Regions from separate parts of the Cohnella algarum genome, predicted to be linked through region 1. Evidence: riboswitches for the same ligand, from Rfam matches in the RefSeq annotation. Region 1 holds a riboswitch; the other holds the start of a gene.

Region 1 (13,944 bases):
CCAACAAGACGCCGGGCATTCGCTGCGCGCTCGTTCACGACTTGTTCTCGGCGAAAGCGACTCGCGAGCATAACGACACGAACGTGCTGGCGATGGGCGAACGCATTATCGGCCCGGGCCTGGCGGAAGAAATCGTCCGGGTTTGGCTGGAAACGCCGTTCTCGCAGGGCGAGCGCCATGCGGGACGGATCAACAAGGTCAAAGCGATCGAATCGCAGTATTCCCTTCATCCCTAATAAATTCGCAAAGCGGCTTCGAGCCGGGGAGGAATGAGGCATGACGGAAACGGGATCGGAAGCCGTGTCCGGATCCGGGTCGCCCGCGCAACCGGGGCGGCCGGCGGAGGAACAGACGGCGGAAACCGGACGAAACGAAGCCGGGCGAAACGGCGGCGAGCCTTTGGCGGACCGGGTGGAGCGGGCGCTGGCCGAGCTGGTCGCGGCGGGCAAGCTTCGTCCGGGACAGAAGCTGGTCGCGGGCGTCAGCACGAGCGAGGTGCGCGGCCTGCGCATCGGCACCGCGGGCGCGGCCGAAGTGGCGGAGCAGATTTACGAAGGGGTTCGCCGGGTTTGCGAGCGGGCGGGCTTGCACGCGCTTTGGCAGTGCTGCGAGCATTTGAACCGCGCGCTCGTCGCCGAGCGGGCGTTGGCCGAGGCTCAAGGGTGGACGATCGTTTCCGCGGTGCCCGTGCCGAAAGCGGGCGGCTCGATGGCGGCTTACGCGTACCGCCGGTTGTCCGATCCGTGTCTGGTCGAAGCGGTGCAGGCGGATGCGGGCATCGACATCGGCGAAACGCTGATCGGCATGCATTTGCGTCCGGTTGCAGTGCCGGTTCGCCCGTCCGTTCCGTGGGTCGGGGAAGCCCGGGTCACGATGGCCTACGCCCGGCCCAAGCTGATCGGCGGGGAGCGGGCGGTGTACGAACTGCCGGCCGATTCCTCGGCCTCCCGAACTTGCGATTGAGCATTTTTTAAAAAAAGCTAGATGGCGCTGCGCCAACGATTTTTATAAACCGAACCGCTCCATAATCCAAAGGAGGATGCAAAATGTCACAATTGCGCAATCAAGATCCGGAAATCGTCAATGCGTTAAACCTGGAGCTTAACCGTCAACGCAATAACCTGGAACTGATCGCTTCCGAGAACATCGTCAGCGAAGCCGTGCTGGAAACGATGGGCACCGTGCTTACGAACAAGTATGCGGAAGGCTATCCGGGCAAACGCTATTACGGCGGCTGCGAATACGTCGACATTCCGGAAGAGATCGCCCGCAACCGCGCCAAGGAGCTGTTCGGAGCGGAGCATGCCAACGTACAGCCGCATTCCGGCGCGCAAGCGAACATGGCCGTTTATTTGGCCGCGCTGCAGCCCGGCGACACGGTGCTCGGCATGAACCTGGCCCACGGCGGCCACCTGACGCACGGAAGCCCGGTCAACGCGTCCGGCCTGCTGTACAACTTCGTCGCCTACGGCGTCAACGAGCAGACGTTCACGATCGATTACGACGAAGTGCGCAAAGCGGCGTTCAAGCACCGCCCGCGCCTGATCGTGGCCGGCGCCAGCGCCTACCCGCGGATTATCGACTTTGAAGCGCTCGGCCAGATCGCCAACGACATCGGCGCGCTGTTCATGGTCGATATGGCGCACATCGCGGGCCTCGTCGCCGGCGGCCAGCATCCGAGCCCGGTGCCGCACGCCCATTTCGTGACGACGACGACGCACAAAACGCTGCGCGGACCGCGCGGCGGCATGATTTTGACCCGCAAGCCTTGGGCGGCCGCGATCGACAAAGCGGTATTCCCGGGTTCGCAGGGCGGCCCGCTCATGCACATCATCGCGGCCAAGGCGGTCGCGCTCGGCGAAGCGCTGCAGCCTTCGTTCAAAGACTACGCGGCCAACGTCGTCGCGAACGCGAAAGCGCTCGCCGACGAGCTGCTGTCGCAAGGGCTGAACCTGGTGTCCGGCGGCACCGACAACCACCTCATGCTGGTGGATACGCGCAACCTGAACATCACCGGCAAAGATGCCGAGCACGTGCTCGATTCGGTCGGCATTACCGTCAACAAAAACGCCATCCCGTTCGACCCGACGAGCCCGTTCGTCACGAGCGGCATCCGGATCGGCACCCCGGCCGTCACTTCGCGCGGCATGGACGCCGAAGCGATGAAAACGATCGGCGAGGTCATCGCCCTGACGCTGAAGAACAAGGACGACTCAGCCGTTCTGGACAAGGCGCGCGCGATGGTTACGGAGTTGACGGAGCAATTCCCGCTTTATCCGAATTTGAAATACTGATTCGATTGATGCCTCAAAGGCGGCCCGGCGGGCCGCCTTTTTTTCACCCGCGTGACAGAGAGCCCGAGCAAGCCTATCTGCCCTCATTTGAGTAACCATGACTCATCTCGCCGCCTCCGCACGCACGCGAACGATCCAGTTGAGTCGTGACGACTCATCTCGACCCGCCATTCGCAACAAGCCGCCCTCATTTGAGCAACCACGGCTCATCTCGCCGCCTCCGCACGAACGCGAACGATCCAGTTGAGTCGTGGCGACTCATCTCGACCCGCCATTCGCAACAAGCCGCCCTCATTTGAGCAACCACGACTCATCTCGCCGCCTCCGCTCGCACGCGAACGATCCAGTTGAGTCGTGACGACTCAACTCGAACGGCCAGCGAAACAAGCCGCCCTCATCGCACTCATTTGAGTAACCATGACTCATCTCTCCGTCCCCGCACGCATGCGAACGATCCAGTTGAGTCGTGACGACTCATCTCGACCTGCCATTCGCAACAAGCCGCCCTCGATCGGGTTGTCCCAAGGTCGCGACAGGCCGAAAGGGGCAGCCCCTTTTTTTTACCGCGGCCCGAAATAAGTACCTTGCATTTTTAAGTACTTTCCCTTATGATAGCCATGTACCTAAATATATTAAGTAATGTTTGGGCGGGGGCACGCCATTTTGAACACGGAAATGTTGAAGGGGACCGTCGATCTTCTCATCCTTTCGATTATCCAGAACCAGGACAACTACGGCTACGAAATTTCCAAGGCGATCAAGGAACGCACGGCGGGAGCGTTCGAACTGCAGGAGGCGACGCTGTATTTGTCGCTGAAACGGCTGGAGAAGCAGCGCGCGGTATCTTCCTACTGGGGAGACCAGACCCACGGGGGCAGGCGGAAATATTATTCGATCACCGACGAAGGAAGGGCGCTTTTGAACAAGTATATCGAGGATTGGCGCCAGACCAACGAAATCGTCAGTCGATTTATTTGAGGGGAATGAAGGGGCATGGTTTGGCTAAGAAAAGCGTTCAGCATCGGCGATCTGAAATTCGGCTGGATTTTGCTGGTGTCCCTGGCCGTCTGCGCCGCGGTTGGCTACATCGACCTCGTCGACAATCCGGAGGATCAGTTCTGGCTGGCGGTCGGGTATGCCGTCGCGTTCGGTCTCGCCGTATTGTGGAGCGGCGTCAACTACGTCGGCCACATTCGCCTTGCCGCGATGTACCGGAAGATGAACGATATCGGAGCGTATGTGGAACAGCTGGCGATGGGCGCCGAGGACAAGGCGGAATTAAGGAACTACTTGGAGGATTACGCGCAGGATTTGATCCGTCAGGGAAAATCCGAACGGCAGGCGACGGCGGAGGCCATCTCGCAGTTTCAGGTAAAAGAATTGCTGAGGCTGTCCAAGCATACGGATCTGTTTCAACTGCACGCTCACTATTATTTGTTTGGATGGACAGCATGCGCGGCGCTCCTTGTTCTTCTGATCGAACTGACGAAGGGGGTGTTTCCGTCCGAATCGCTGGCCATCCTCCTCGCGGAATCGATCGCTGCCGCTTACGGCGCGTCGTTCGTCTGCCTGTTTTTCGTCTATAAGCTGCTCGACGCCTTTATTTATCGAACGTTGCGAAAGCATTTATTCTAGTATACGGAGCAAGGGGAGAAACCTATGGAAAATTGGATTACCAATATGATGAACGATTTCGGCTATTTCGGCGTCTTTCTTTTGATCGCGCTTGAAAATCTTTTCCCGCCGATTCCTTCGGAAGTGATTTTGACGTTCGGCGGGTTTATGACGACTTACACGAACCTGACCGTCGTAGGCGTCGTCATCGCCTCCACGATCGGTTCCGTCGTCGGGGCCGTCCTCCTGTACTACATCGGCTTTATCATCGACCGCGACCGGATGGAGCGCATTATCGTCAAGTGGGGACGCATCTTGCGGCTGACTCCCGCCGACGTGCACAAATCGTACGACTGGTTTGCCAAATACGGGGTATGGACGGTTTTCCTTTGCCGGATGGTTCCGCTGCTCCGCAGCCTGATCTCCATCCCCGCCGGAAGCACCCGGATGAATTTCAGCCTGTTTCTTTTTTTGACGACCGTCGGCTCGCTTATTTGGAACGTCGCCCTCGTCCTGATCGGCGCCGCCGTGGGGGCTTCCTGGGAGACGATCGTCGGTTACATGGACGTATATTCCAATGTCGTGTACGCGCTGCTGGCCCTCGGCTGCCTGGCCGTCGCCGTATGGTGGTTCAAAAGACGGAAAAAATCATAAAATTTCAAGGCGCAGGCCTTTTTGCAAAAAAAATTTTGACCTTTCTTCATGATGCCGTGTATACTGATAATACGCTTAATTCCCGCGCGTAACGGCCGGGAAGCGGGGGAACCAATCTTTTGGGGCTAATTGGCGCCGATGAGGCGTCATAGGGTACCATCTTGCCCGAGTCCGTCAGCTAACCTCGTCTGCAGTGGATGGGTCAATGCATCTTGCATACATCGTACTTATTGACCCTGTTAGAGGGTCTTTTCTGTCTTTTGCGACCCCTCGCTGGCTAAGCGTGCTTTCCGCCTTGCCGCAAGGGGTTTTTGCGTCCCCTGCCGGCCGGAGCCTATACACTGGGAGAAGGAGGAATTCGGATGTCATCGTCCAGATCTTTTCACAACGTCGGCAGCGCCGCAGCCGTTCCCGGCCAAGAGAATCGAACGCTGCCCCCCATTCTCGGCAAGCTAGGCGTTCGTCTGAACGAATATTACATGAGCCTTATCGATTGGAAGGATCCGGCGGATCCTTTGCGGCGATTGATCGTTCCTTCGACCGGTCAGCTCAAATTTTGCGGCGGATCGGACGGATCCTGCGACGATGCCAGGTACGACGCGCCGGGCTGCCGGCACATCTACCGCAATACGGCGCTGCTTCGCATGCCGGATGCCGTTCGCGTGCGCGAGCTGCGGGGCGAGCCCGCGGATGCGCTGTCCGAGATCGCGGCGGGAATCGACTACATCGCCCGGCGCAAAGAAATCGACAACGTGGCGCTGGCCGGGGGCGACGGTCTCGCGATCGGGAGCGCGGCGCTTCGCGACGTGCTGGAACGGCTTTGCCGCATCGATCACGTTCGCGTCATTCGCATCCATTCCAAACTGCCGCTGTTCAATCCGAAGCGGATCAGCGAGAACGAGGCGCTGCTGCAACTGATCGGCGAATATTCCAAGCCGGAGCGGCGTATTTTCGTGATGGCGACGGTTCATCATCCGCGCGAGGTGACCCCGAGGCGAGCCGGGCTTTCCAGGCGCTTCGGGAAGCTCATGCGATCGTCATGGGCCACGTGCCGATTCTCAGGGGCGTGAACGACAGTTCGGGAACGCTCCGGTCGCTGCTCGACCGGCTGGCAGGCGCCGGCGTCGCGCCGGACGGGTTTTATATTTATCCGCCGGATCGCGACAACCGCTTCTCGCTGCCGCTCGGCCGGGTATACGAGCTTGTGGAAGGGGCCAAGGCCTCGACCAGCGTCCCGGGCAAGAGCGTGAAGCTGGCGATGAACCATCCGTCCGGCAAAATCGAAATCCTCGCGGTCGAAAACCGCAAGGCTTACTTGAAATACCACCAGTCCAAGCACTACCCATACGGCAAGTTCATGATGCTGGAGTGTCCGCCCTCGGCGGTCTGGTTCGACGATCTTCCCGGAAGCGAGCGGTATTGGCCGGTTCCCGAAACGGCCGCGCCCGGGAAGCGTTTCGACGACAGCCCGGGAGACGCGGCCCGGCGTCAGGCCAACCACATCATCGCGGATTGACGGCAGCGAATCGTCGTTCCGATCGGCGGCTTTCTCCGTACGGCGGCGGAGAAAGCCGTTTTTCTGTCGAAGGGCCGTCCTGGCATGAAACCAAAGTCCTCCCCCACGTACTATTGGTTATAAGGCACGGGGAACCCCCTAAGGAGGAAACGCGAATATGTCCATTTTCAAAAGGCTTCGCGACTTGACGCTGTCCAACGTGTACGCATTGATCGAAAAGGCTGAAGATCCGGTAAAGATGACGGACCAATACCTGCGCGATATGCAGGACGATCTGGAGGACGCGGAGAAAGCGGTAGCCGCCCAAATCGCCCTGGAAAAGAAATTCAAGCAGCTGTACGAGGAGCAGGAAGCGCTCGTTCAGAAACGCGAAGAGCAAGCGAACATCGCCGCTCAGGCGAAGAACGTCGATCTTGCCCGCCGGGCGCTCGAGGAGAAGAAAGCCGCGGCCCAGAAGGCTGCCGAGTACAAGGCAAGCTACGATCAAAACAAGGCCTCGGCCGACCGCCTGCGCGAGAAGCTCGACGAGATGCGCAAGCAGTACACCGACCTGAAAAACCGCCGCGAAACGCTCGTCGCCCGGGCGAACGCAGCCAAAGCGCAGGCCGAAATCAACAAAGCGATGGCGGGCTTCGGTTCCGATACGGCGCTCGCGGGGCTCAAGCGCATGGAAGACAAGGTTATGCAAATGGAAGCCCACGCCGAAGCGACCGAGGAGCTCAACGGCGCGAAAGGCAAGTCGCTTGACGAAGAAATTGCGGCTCTCGGGAAAGACAAAGAGGTCGAAGACGAGTTGGCGGCGCTGCTGAAAAAGTACGAATGAAGGTAAAAGCCCCCTCGAGGGGTTCCTTCTTTTTATCGCCCTGAATAAACCGATGCGCAAGTTCGCCAATCGGAAGGAGAGACGGAACGTTGACGTTCAACGAAATCGTAGGGACGCTGATTTGGACGGCGGCAGGCGCCGTTCTGCTGTTCGTCTTGATGGGGGCCGACTCCCTGCTGACGAAGTACAAGGACATGGAAGAAATGAAGAAGGGGAACAACGCCGTCATCGTTCGCTTTGTCATGAAGCTGGGAGCGCAAGGGTATATTCTGTCCCGTTCGATCGCGACGTCCGATCATTTGGCGGAAGCTTTGCTCGTGTCCGTCGTATCTTTCCTCATCTTGTTCGTGCTGGAACGGGTGGTCGAATGGGCGCTCGGGGCGATCGGCGATTTGCGTTTGGCGGAAGGCGTCAAGAACGGAATCGTCGGCCACGGGCTGATCGCCGGCACGCTGCATGCGGTCGGAGCGCTTATTATCGGAGCCTGCCTATAATGGATAAGAAAGGAGGCTGCCAGCGATGAGCTTGTTGAAACGCGTGAAAAACCTGATTCGCAAGCCGGAGCCGCCGAAAGCGGAAAAAAGCGTGCTGTCGCTCGGGCCGGGCGACGTTTGCGAAGTATCGCTTGTCACGTACCAGGTGGCGGGCCGAACGAAGCCGCTTAGCCGCAATGCGGTGTGGCTGACGCTGCGGGACGGGGCGGCCGTCCGTTATTTGTCCGTCGAGGAGCGGGCGACCCGGCAATTCGGCCTTTACTCGGCGATTGACGGGCGGCTCGATTCGATCGACGAGGTGCCGACCGAAATCGAGCTCGACGGCATTCATTATCATTTGGAAGAGCGCTACTCGTCCCGGATTTCGGCAGCCGGCCAAACGCCTTTTTCCGAAACGGGCGGGGAGCTGTACGTGTGGCAATATCAATCCGACAACCGCAAGCTGCTGCGCGTCGAGTGGCAGGACGGCCGGTTTATGCTTTACGAGGGTGAAAGCGTCCTTCCGGCCGATGTCGAGTGGCTTCGGGGGACGGCGCAATGAACGCGTCCCTCCCGCGGTGGACGCGGTACTTGAACCTGGCCGTCATCCTCAGCCTTGCGATCGGGCTCTTGTCCGCTTGCGGCAGCGTCAACGTCGAGCAGACGTATCCGCTCGAGTCGGTCAGCGGGGAAGGCAACCAAACGTCCTACGTATACCGCGCCGCGGGGGAAACCGTGCCCGAAGTCGCGAATGCGCTCGCGGAGCAAAAGAAGCCGCAGCAAATGTCGGCGGAGGATGCGGAGCGCATGTTCCTCGTTTACGCCGACCAGATCATCCACGTGCAGCAGGACCCGGATCAACCCGACGATACGCTGGTCGAAGTGGACAGCGCCGAGTACGTCCGCCAAAATTACAGCCCGTCCTTTCTGGAGGGGTACCTGCTTGCGAGCCTGATCGGCGATCTTTTCGACTCGAAAACGAGAAGTTACGGCAACTATCGGGGATATTCAAGCAAAACGACGAACCCGCCCGCGAGCGGCTCGTATCGCGCGCCGACCGCAAACGATACGAAAGCGGCACCGCCGTTGACCGTGGAGAAGAAAGGGTCGATTTTCAAGCGAAGCGCGACCGCAGATACGGGAGGCGTCGGCTCCGGAGGGCTGTTCAGCAAAAAGAGCGACGGTTCGTCGTCTTCCTCGGGCTCCGCGGGAACCATTACGAGAGGAAGCGAAGGAAGCGGCAGCAGCGGCAAGTCGTCGTCGAGCTGGACGAAACCCCGGAAGTCGAAAGCTCCGAAGACGAAGATAGGCGGCTTCGGCCGGGTCAAGCGAAGGTGACCCGGTGCCGGCGGCCATTCGCCTTGCCTTCTAGTCCGTCATGAAGCGGATTAGGAGGTTTTTTGCGTTTTTTAGCCGGGACTCGGGAGGCGGGAACGCCGGCGTTCCGGCTTCTCGGACCTTGTCCGCCGGTACGGGGCGGGCGCCGCCGGCTGGCCCAGCTTGCCGCGCAGCAGCCACCAGACGAGCAGCGGGGAGCTGCCGAAGACGAGCAGCAGGCAGTTGACCGCAAGCGGAGAGGGACGGTAGGAAACGACGGCGATAAACGCGATCGTCCCGATCAACCGACCGGCATTGAGGGCGAGTTCGCGGGTGATGACCGATTCCACCCGGCGTTCGGCGCTTTCCTTGTCCTGGCCGATCAAATCGAACACGAACGAGACGACCGGTATCGTATACAGCGGCATAAACAGCGAGGTGGCGATCCCGAAGACGAGCAGCGTCGCGTATCCGACGTTCCAGAACAGGGGCAAAATCGCCAGGCTGAGCATCAGCGCTCCCGAAAACAACCCCCATTTTCGATACGCGGGCTTGTACATTCGACCGATGAGCCAGAAGCTGACGAGTCCGACGGCGGACGTATACAGCGTATAATTGCCCAGACGAAGCTCGCTTCCGGTGGAGATATACACAAGCAGCGTGATCATAAAGCCGAAGATGCCTTCGCGCAAGCCTTGGGCGACCATGGCGAGAGTGACGGTCCTCCATGGATTGCTCCGATCCCGCAGGCGCTTGAGGCCGAGCGACCACTCGTAGCTGCCGAGCCTGGGACGCCTTTTCAGCAAAAAAGACAGCAGCACCCCCGCGATGAAAACGCCGACCGATATGGAAAAAATAAGCCGGTAGCCGTACGTGCCGCCCAGACGGGCGATGACGATCCCCGAAAGCCACGGCGCAAGCATGCTCGATCCCGAGCCCAGGAGACCCGCCCGGCCGTTGAAGCGGTCCCGGGAATCGCGGTTGGTGGCCTCGAAGTAAATGATGTTGTAGGCGAGCCAGAATAAGCCGGACGAAATGCCCTGCACCGTTCCGAGCAGCGGGATGAAGCGGACGGCGCTCGGGCCGAGCAGCAGCACAAGGCCGTAAAAGGCGGCGGCAACGGCGATGCCGATCCTTATCGCGCCAAGCTTGTCCCCTTCCTTCACCCATTTCCCCGCCAGCCAGAACGTCAAAGCCATCACGATCTGGTGGACGACGGCAAACCAGCCGATCATCGTGAGGTCGTTTTTTATTTTCCATAAATAGACGTTGACGAAAGTGGACGAGAGCGCGTTGGCGCTGACGAACAGTCCGTTCACTCCAAGGAGCAGCCATTCCTGCCGCGCGTCCCGCAAACTCGCCGAAGATTGCCGGGTTCCATCGGCCATTTCCGTTCCTCCTTTGCTGATGAGCTGCCGAGGCGGCGCGCTGCGCTGCAGCAACTCTCATAAGGTTTGTCAGAACGGAGAAAATCATGAACCGCAATCGCAATACCAGAAATTGCATGCCCGGCCAAAGCGGCGGGGCGGGGAAAGCGCGCCCGGGAAGCGGGGCGAAACCGGCGAGCCCGGACGCGGTTTTCGTCAGATGAGCAGCGTAATGACCAGCAGTTCGTACAGGACGAGCGGAATAATGGCGCCCGCGGCGAACGGTCCGAAAAACCGGTAGTCGTTCGGCATCGGACGGACCATCAGGTGAAGGTGTCCGGAGTCGCTTCCGACAACGGTTCCCTCGTACGTATGGCCGTCGATCGTCTGGACGCGGACGGGGCGGTTCATGCATTTGCCGCAAATATCGCTTAGCCGCTGCCTCGTCTTTTTCGCGTAATCGCACCATTGCTGTTCCGCCCTGTAAACAACGGTTTGGCCGCTATTCGGCGAGCCGACGCTCATGAGCATTCCTCCCAGCGCTTGTTGCAGTATGCTATGCGGCCGGACGCGAATGGGTGCGCGCCCGGGTCCGGCGAACGGCCCGCAAAATTCGTCCTTTATCTCCGGGAAGGATGGAGTGCGCGCGGGGGGAGACAATGATATAATGGACGGGCAGTGAGATCGGAAGAAGGAGAGGGATCTTTTGGGCAGTCTTTTTGTTTGCGATCATCCGCTGATCCAACATAAAATTACGTTTCTTCGCGACAAAAATACAGACACGAAGCAATTTCGCGAGCTGGTGCAGGAGTTGTCGACCTTACTCGCCTACGAAATTACCCGCGACATTCCGCTTGCGACGGTAACGGTGGAAACGCCGGTGGCGAAGGCGGAGGGCCGCGTCATCGCGGGCCGAATGCTCGGCCTGGTCCCGATTTTGCGGGCGGGGCTCGGAATGGTGGACGGGATGCTGGAGCTTCTTCCTTCCGCCAAAGTCGGCCATATCGGCCTGTACCGCGACCCGGAGACGCTGCAGCCCGTAGAATATTACGTCAGCTTGCCGTCCGACGTGACGGAGCGCGAGCTCATTTTGCTCGATCCGATGCTGGCGACGGGCGGGTCGGCGAACGCGGCGATCGACATTTTGAAAAAACGCGGATGCCGCCCGACGAAGCTCGTCTGCCTGATCGCCGCGCCCGAAGGGGTGGAAGCGGTACGGAAGGCGCATCCGGACGTCGACATTTACGTGGCCGCTCTCGACGAACGCTTGAACGACCACGGCTACATCGTGCCGGGTCTCGGGGATGCGGGCGACCGTCTTTACGGCACAAAGTAACCGCGGGGAAAAGAAAGGTCTTGGAGGGGGAAATCGAACAACGTGAGCGCGGTAAAAGTAATGACCGTCTTCGGGGTGCGCCCTGAAGCGATTAAAATGGCGCCTCTCATTCTCGAGCTGCAGAAGTATCCCGGGGAGATCGAACCGATCGTCTGCGTGACCGCGCAGCACCGGCAAATGCTGGACCAGGTGCTTGAAGTGTTTCGGATCAAGCCGGACTACGACCTCGATATCATGCAGGCGAACCAGACGCTGAACGACATTTCGATTCGCGTGCTGCAGGGGCTGGAGCCGGTGCTCCGGGAAGCGAAGCCCGATATCGTGCTCGTGCACGGCGATACGCTGACGACGTTCCTCGCCAGCTATGCGTCGTTCATGCAGCAGATCAAGGTCGGGCACGTGGAAGCGGGCCTGCGCACCTGGAACAAGCTGTCGCCGTACCCGGAGGAAATGAACCGCCAGCTGACCGGCGTGCTGGCCGACCTGCACTTCGCCCCGACGGACTGGTCGGCGGGAAATCTCCGCAAGGAAAACAAACCCGAAAAAGATATTTATATTACGGGCAACACGATCACGGACGTTTTCCAATATACGGTGAAGTCCGACTTTTCCCATCCGGTGCTCGAATGGGCCGCCGGCAAACGGCTCGTGCTCATGACCGCGCACCGGCGGGAATCGCAAGGCGAGCCGCATCGCCGCGTCTTTCGGGCGGTCCGGCGGCTGGTCGACGAATTCGAGGATATCGCGGTCGTCTACCCGGTTCACCCGAATCCGGCCGTGCTGGAGCCGGCGCGGGAGATTTTGGGCGGCCATCCGCGCATCAAGCTGATCGACCCGCTCGACGTCGTGGAGCTGCACAATTTTTATCCGCACGCGCACCTCATTTTGACCGATTCGGGCGGCTTGCAGGAGGAAGCGCCGTCGTACGGCGTTCCGGTGCTCGTCCTCCGCGACACGACGGAGCGTCCGGAGGGCGTCGACGCGGGCACGCTGGAGCTTGCCGGAACGGACGAAGAAGCCGTTTACGGACGGGCGAAGGCGCTGCTCACCGATTCGAACCTTTACGACCGGATGAGCAAGGCGGCCAATCCGTACGGAGACGGGCAAGCTTCGAAGCGAATCGCGCAGGCGATTTTGCACCACTTCGGGCGCGGGGAAAGACCGGAGCCGTTTCGCGCGGGGAACTGACGCCGGGACGCTCCGGACGTTTGCGGGCCGGCGAGCCAGGGGCTCGCCGGCGTTGGCCGGCCAATGCCGGCATCGCCGCGCTGCCTTCGGCGTCGAGAGCGTTTGGGTTCGCTTGCCGGCGATTCAGCGGCCGGCGCGAGAAGAGCTCGAAGGTGCGCCCGGCCGGAGCGAGACCAGGTTGGATTTTGTCCAATCGGCGGGCGAAAAGGACGTGTCATATCGCTCTACGTTGGATTTTATCCACTATACATGCAATAAACCTAACGCGAAATCCAGTACCGAGTTGGTTTGTCATTATTATTTCCTTTGACCTAATATTTTACATGTCGTTTGGATGGGGAGAGGAAAAACGAGCAACAGGGGAGGAATCGCAGAAAAAATTGCCAAAAAAAGGTTTGGATCCAAATGGTTTCGTTACGGGACTAGAATCTTCACAACCTCACGTTCATTTTTGCCTCTGCCAGGTTGAATCCGAGGGACGGTCTTGGCTTGTTTTCGCTTTTGCCTTCCCCGACTGGTTCGTTCCGTAGGTTTATTCAAGATGGCGACGAACCGCTTCCACGGGTATTGGCTGTAATGACGCAAATAACGAACAAAGTTAAACAGGGTCAACTTGTTCGGCGTTTGCCGATGCACGAGCTGGCACAACAGATAGCTAATGACGCCCAGATACAACTGAGCCCATACGGCATTCGGATCATGGTTGTGAAAGGTGATCGTCGTCAGGTGTTGCTTGATCCACTTAAAAAACAACTCAATTTGCCATCTGCAGCGATAGACTTCCCCTACGTCCGCGGCGCTAAGATCGAAGCGGTTGGTCAGCAGCCTGTAGGTCCGACCCTTCTCGTCCTGGAACTCCACCAAGCGAAACGGCCGATGGGTTTTCGTCTTCTTGTCGTAGATCGTGACGGTTGCATCCCGCAGGATCGGCGTGTCGGCCTTCACAGGGTGCTCCTGCAATACCGTGAACGTGTTGGTCGTTTTAAGTCGGGCCACAAAGGTAATGCCGTCTTTCGCCCATGCACAAAAGCGCGTGTAATTCACGTAGCCCCGGTCCAAAATGTAGGTCAGATCCTTGCGTGTCACGAGCTCATCAACCGCCATCTGATCAGAGACCCCAACCGTGGACAAGACGATCCGGTCCGGAAAGGGATTTTCTTCGTCCAAGCATAGCAGCCGAGTGTGCATCTTCACCCCCTTGGTTCGATCCTGATAAAAGGCCCAATCGCCAAACACAAACGGAAGAAGGAAACTGCTTGAATCGATAGGGGCCAGTTTACCCAAATGACCAACTCCCTTGGCGCCTGGCATCAGTTGTTGCAGTCGGGAGGCTAACCGTTCGAAGATGCACTGCAAGTAATC
Region 2 (5,567 bases), 570 kb from region 1:
CGATATTTCCCCATCGTTTCGACGCCTCCGACGCCCTGAATGCCGCTGATTGTGTGGGCGATGACGTCGGCGATGTTGATCGTGTCGCGAAAAGGAGTGAACGCCGCCCGTACGGCTACGTACACGGGATCCAGCGCGTGAATCATGATGCGGCCCGGCGAGCTCGCGAAATTGGCCCCCGCCGTAAGGATGGCCTCGAAATGGGACTGGCACGCCCCCGCGATGACGACCAGGGAGTCCCGATGCTTTTCGTATTCTCTGGCCACCTGCACCGACCGGACGAAATTGAAGGAGTTTTTGTAGCTGCTGAGGCTCTGCGTATCGTTTTTCTGCTTGAGGACCCCGTCATGGCCGGTGACGACGACGATATCCGGCTTTACCCGGGGAAGAAGCTGCATGAGCACTTGCGGCATTTGCGACTCGTGGCAATGAGCGCCATTCGCGGGAATGCCGAGCTGTTCGTACACGGCCATGCTTTTCTTCAGGTAGTTCTGATCCCCGTCGAGATGGAGCACCTTTCCGGGCAGCTCGAAGTAAGGGTCGCGGCGCGGCGCGTAGCCGAGCGGCTGGGCCTGCCCGCCATGCGGCCGCAGCTGCGCCCTTTCTTCCTTCATCCGCCGAAGCGACTCGTTTGCCCGGATGCGTACCTGCCGGGTTCCGCCCAGCTCGTCCGGGTTCCGCACCGAGTGCAAATCCTCCACCTGCGAGTCCGCAAGCAAACGATAATCCGTGCCGCGCAAAATCGCCAAGCGGCCGGATAGCGCCGCAATTCGGAAAAGGATGTCACCGCCGTACGATTTGCGGACGACCAAATCCCCCTGCTTCATGGGCAAATCACCTCTTTCGTCTATCCTATGGAGGCGAATGCCACATGGTGCAGGGCAAATACCGATGCGTCGTCGGTTCGGCGTCCCGTTTACTTCACTTCACGATGCCCGCAGCGGCCAGGGCGCCCTCGAGACGGGCGAACTCCGCGAGCGACAGCGTTTCGCCCCTGCGTCCGGGATCGATGCCGGACGCCGTCAGAACGTCCGCGAGCTCGCCCTTGCGCTCCTTGCCGGCGAACGCCGCCAGGTTGTTGTGCAGCGTTTTGCGGCGCTGGGCGAACGCGGCATGGACGATGCGGAAAAACCGCGCCTCGTCCCGCACCTCCACGGCGGGCTCGCCGCGGCGCTTCAGCCGGATGACGGCCGAGTCGACGTTCGGCGCCGGGATGAAGGAGCCCGGCGGCACGGTGCAGACGTACTCCGGCTCGCAGTAGTACTGCACGGCGATGCTGAGCGAGCCGTAATCCTTGCCGCCCGGCGAGGCGGCCATGCGCTCCGCGACCTCCTTCTGCACCATCACGACGATCGCTTCGATCGGCAGCCGGTCCTCCAGCAGCTTCATGATGATCGGCGTCGTAACGTAATACGGCAGGTTCGCGACGACGCTGACGCGCTCGCAGCCGGCGAATCGCTCCTGCCATAACGAGCGCAGATCGGCCTTGAGCACGTCGGCGTGCAGCACGGTGACGTTGTCGTAGACCGACAGCACCTCGCGGAGAATCGGAATGAGCCGGTCGTCGATCTCCACGGCCGCCACCTGCCCCGCCTCCTGCGCGAGGCGCTCCGTCAGCGCGCCGATGCCGGGCCCGATTTCCAGCGCTCCGGCTTCCGGGCCGAGGTTGGCCGCCGCGACGATTTTATCGAGAATGTTTTTGTCGGTCAAAAAGTTTTGCCCCAGGCTTTTCTTGAACGTAAAGCCGTGCCTGCGAATAATGTCTTTCGTCCGGTTCGGGGTTGCGATGTCGGCTCCCCCGCGCGATCCGTTGTTGTTCATCTTCCGCCTACAGTCCTTCCCGCTCCAGCTGCGTTAACGCGTCCAAGAACTCTTCCCGCGAGATGCGGAACATGACGCAGCGCTTGTAAAATTGTTTCCCGTTGGCGTATCCGATGCCGAGCAGCTCCCCCATCCGCTGCCGGCGCCGCGCCGCCGAGGCGTGAACGATCAGTCCGGCGTCCATCAGATCGGACCAGGCGATGTCGGCCTCCCCCGAGGCCTCCGGCGCCGCCTCGCCGCTTCTCGCCTGCGCAAGCGCCCGGCGGATCGCCTCGTCGGACGCATGCTCCACGCCGATGCCGTCCTTGCCTCTCGCCTCCGCGCGCGTCAGAAACGCGTGCTTGCAGTCCGGCACCCGCTGGGCGACGATTTTCCGAATCCGCTCCCCCGGAGCGTCCGGATCGGTAAATACGATCACGCCGCGCCGCTTGTGCGCCAGCTCGATTCTCCGCAGCACGTCTTCGCCGATCGCCGAGCCGCCGGTTTCGATCGTATCGGCCTGCACCGCCCGCCGGATGGCGGCCGTGTCGTCCTTGCCTTCCACCACAATCATTTCCTGAATCATCGCTTGATCCTTCCGCTCCGTTCTTCGGGTTCGCCCAAAGGACGGGCAAAGTCCTACTCGTTATTATAACCTTGCCCATGCAAAAAAGAAGAGGCCCGAAAGCCCCTTCCCTGCAATTGCCGCTATCTATGTCAAATGTGCTCGTTCTTCGGCGTCTACGGTTGGCATCCCCGATTGACGCCGTCCGGCCGTCCGGACCGCGGCGGCGGATCCGGCACGACCGGGAATCGCCCTTGCGCCTCCGCTTTAGTCGGCGGAAGGCTTGACAGGGCCGATGACGTATACGGTGTATCCTTTTTTGGAGCCGAACTTCTTCGCATGGCTCTCGCTGTCGAAATACACGTCGATTTTTTTGCCGTTGATGGCGCTGCCGGTGTCTTCGGCTCGGCGGAAGCCGATGCCATCGATGTAGACCCACCAGCCGAGCGGAATGACGTCGGGATCGACCGCGATCGTGCGGCCCTCCGACACCTTCGTTCCGGATGCGGTAATGCCGTAGCCCTCGTCGCCTACGTCCTTGCCCGTAGATTCCGGGCCCGCCGTATAGGCGGTAAGCTTGACGTTCTTCAGCACCTGCTTCACTTTGACCGACTTTCCGTTAAGCTGAACCGTGCCGTTAGCCGAAGCGTCGTAGGACAACGTCGTGACTTCGGGCTCTTTTTTCTTCGTGCCGACCGCGACGATTTTCTGCACGGACGGCTGCGTGATCGTTTTGGATACCAGCTGGTCGCTGACCAGGCGACCGTCGACATAGACGCGCTCGGTTTTCGTCACGAGCGTGCCTTCCTTGCCGGTTTGGATCACTTTTTTGCTGCCCTCGGGCAGCGTGGGGTCCTGCTTTTCCACGATGGCGAACGTCACCGGATGCGACGTTTCCACGACCTCTTTATCCACTCTCAGCACCTGAATGGTCATGCCTTCGGTAACCGGCGCCGACTTGTCGGGCGTTACCCGGTCGTCCGCCGACAACGAGAGGTTCGAGGCGTGCAGAACTTCCTGAACGGAATCTGCGGTCGTATATTTGATCTCCTTCTTCCCGTCCGCCTGCAGGACGACTTTCGCGGCGCGATCGATCGCGATCGTGCTGCCCTCCTGCAGCTCGGCATCGAGCGGCTGGGATATTTGATCGTGCGGGCCGACGGTGATGTTGTGCTCCGAGAGCAGCGATCGCACATCGGACGATTTCGTTTTGATGACGGTTGTCGTCCCGCCGTCCACGACGGTTACGCTCATGGCGGACGCGCCGTGTAGCAGCAATAAGAACAAGATGGTCATAGCAAAAGAGAGAATTGCGCTGAGCAGGATCAAACGCAAATGCTCATGCTTCCATCGCGCTGCGAAAAGCTTGCCGGTCGGTCGTGGATCATGGGTGTTCCCGACAGGAACGGTTCCCATTTTCTCGTTCCTCCTTCATAGCCCCGCCGTCGACTGCCTAAGCATGACTTCGTCTGACGCGACTATCCTTTTGGTTAACGGCGCTGGGCTTCGCACGGAGCGGCTTTCGCACGAAAGCACCCGGCCGTCGTTCACCAGTAAACGGCACCAACCCGCCGCCCGAAAACATTCGCCTCTTCCTCCCGCAAAAAACGGACAACAAAAAAAGCCGACGGACAGAGGATCTGTTCGTGGCTCCGCTTGCGACGTCGAAAGGGAAATGGGCAGCACGAGGTGACCTCTCTCTCATACGCTTGCGAGGTTAGCTGTCGGGTTCGGGCCAAGAGAGCGGCCCTATCCGCCCGCAATCCGACGGACCGTCCGGCCTGGACGGATGCTTCGGTTGCCAGCAAAATTCACCCCAAGATTACTCGGCCGCGGAAATCGCGGTTCGCGTACGAACCGGTCCTCCGCGTCGGGTCCCCCGCTCTCCGTTCGGAGACTCAGCGCACTGGAAAAGGGATGCCATATTCAAACTCTTGGATTAGATGATAACCTCTCGGCGCCAAAGGTGTAAAGAAGGGTCAAAGCGCGAAATCCTCCATTTTTGAACGAAATAAAGCTGAATTTTTAGGTTTCATCGATCAAAAACCAGTTTTTTCGCATAACTAAATGATTTTTCTTCGATTGTTAGCGTTTTATCTTGGTAGACGAAAACAGGCGAGACCATTTTCGGTCGTTAAATTTGCAATTTCTTCCACGGATTTCCCTTTTATTTCCGCTGCTGCCTCCGCTACGAACCGCACGTAAGCGGACTCGTTTCGCTTCCCTCGGTAGGGGTGCGGAGTCAAATACGGGGCGTCCGTTTCGATCAAAAAACGGTCGTCCGGCACGTTCGCGAGCACCTCTTTGGGAACCCTTGCATTTTTGAACGTAACCGGTCCTCCGAACGAAATATAGAAGTTCATGTCGAGGCATTTTTTGGCCGTTTCCCAGCTTCCGGAAAAGCAGTGCATGATCCCTCCGACCTCGGAGGCGCCTTCCTCGCGAAGCAGCCGGACGACGTCCTCGTGGGCGTCCCGGTTATGGATGACGATCGGCTTGCGCAGGCGTTTGGCCAAACGGATTTGCTCCCGGAAAACGGCGTGCTGAACGTCCTTCGGAGACGTATCCCAATAATAGTCAAGCCCGATTTCGCCGATCGCCACCACCTTCGGATGGGCGCACAAGCGTTCGATCCAGGCCAAATCGTCCTCAAACTTCATGTCGATCGCGTCGGTCGGGTGCCAGCCGACGGCGGCGTAAATGAACGGATAGTTCTCCGCGAGCGCCATCGTCGTCGGGATCGTCTCCCGGTTGAAGCCGATATTGACGATCGTTTCGACGCCGGCTTCCCGCGCGCGGGCGATGACCTCCTCGCGATCGCTGTCAAACTTTGGCGAATCCAGGTGGGCGTGCGTGTCGAATAACATAGCGTATGGCGTCTCCTTTTGCTTTTGCAAGTTCTTTTTTTTACATTCCGAAAAGCTCGCGGATTTCCGGCTCCAATTCCGTTGCCTTCCTCCGAACCTCGTCTTCCGGATAATACAAATAGTAATTTCCCCGGTGCAAGCCCGTGATCGAACGGATGATGTCCGACTTGACCGAGATTTCCGTCAGCCGATCCTTGTTGTCGAGCAGCAAAATCGGCGGCTTTTCCGAGGCGTCCAGCGCCGCTCCGGGCTTGTACACGTCATAAGGCAGATCCACCGGCGTATCCATCTCGAGGTGATAACCGGGATGGAGGCCGATGCGGGCCCACTCCTTG

The links. A riboswitch is a leader RNA that binds a small molecule or an ion and turns the genes downstream of it on or off. The one in region 1 is predicted to bind cyclic di-AMP.
Region 2: linked by a shared signal. The riboswitch ahead of JW799_RS07835 (ubiquitin-like domain-containing protein) and the one ahead of JW799_RS05305 (hypothetical protein) in region 1 are both predicted to bind cyclic di-AMP.

What each region holds. Positions count from the first base shown of each region.
Region 1 is NZ_JAFHKM010000002.1:1,161,018-1,174,961, reverse strand. Features, by position in the region: gene rpiB (ribose 5-phosphate isomerase B) at 1-236, shown strand, start outside; gene JW799_RS05330 (TIGR01440 family protein) at 277-963, shown strand; gene JW799_RS05325 (serine hydroxymethyltransferase) at 1,047-2,294, shown strand; gene JW799_RS05320 (PadR family transcriptional regulator) at 2,958-3,272, shown strand; gene JW799_RS05315 (permease prefix domain 1-containing protein) at 3,288-3,929, shown strand; gene JW799_RS05310 (DedA family protein) at 3,954-4,562, shown strand; cyclic di-AMP (ydaO/yuaA leader) riboswitch at 4,625-4,770, shown strand; gene JW799_RS05305 (hypothetical protein) at 4,925-5,632, shown strand; gene JW799_RS05300 (hypothetical protein) at 5,602-6,078, shown strand; gene JW799_RS05295 (PspA/IM30 family protein) at 6,236-6,901, shown strand; gene JW799_RS05290 (DUF350 domain-containing protein) at 6,991-7,395, shown strand; gene JW799_RS05285 (DUF4178 domain-containing protein) at 7,421-7,936, shown strand; gene JW799_RS05280 (DUF4247 domain-containing protein) at 7,933-8,712, shown strand; gene JW799_RS05275 (MFS transporter) at 8,784-10,079, opposite strand; gene JW799_RS05270 (LSm family protein) at 10,275-10,583, opposite strand; gene upp (uracil phosphoribosyltransferase) at 10,765-11,394, shown strand; gene wecB (non-hydrolyzing UDP-N-acetylglucosamine 2-epimerase) at 11,437-12,582, shown strand; gene JW799_RS05255 (IS4 family transposase) at 12,997-13,944, opposite strand, start outside.
Region 2 is NZ_JAFHKM010000002.1:1,738,379-1,743,945, reverse strand. Features, by position in the region: gene yabG (sporulation peptidase YabG) at 1-827, opposite strand, end outside; gene rsmA (16S rRNA (adenine(1518)-N(6)/adenine(1519)-N(6))-dimethyltransferase RsmA) at 922-1,821, opposite strand; gene rnmV (ribonuclease M5) at 1,829-2,386, opposite strand; gene JW799_RS07835 (ubiquitin-like domain-containing protein) at 2,633-3,619, opposite strand; cyclic di-AMP (ydaO/yuaA leader) riboswitch at 4,057-4,279, opposite strand; gene JW799_RS07830 (TatD family hydrolase) at 4,459-5,232, opposite strand; gene JW799_RS07825 (HD domain-containing protein) at 5,273-5,567, opposite strand, start outside.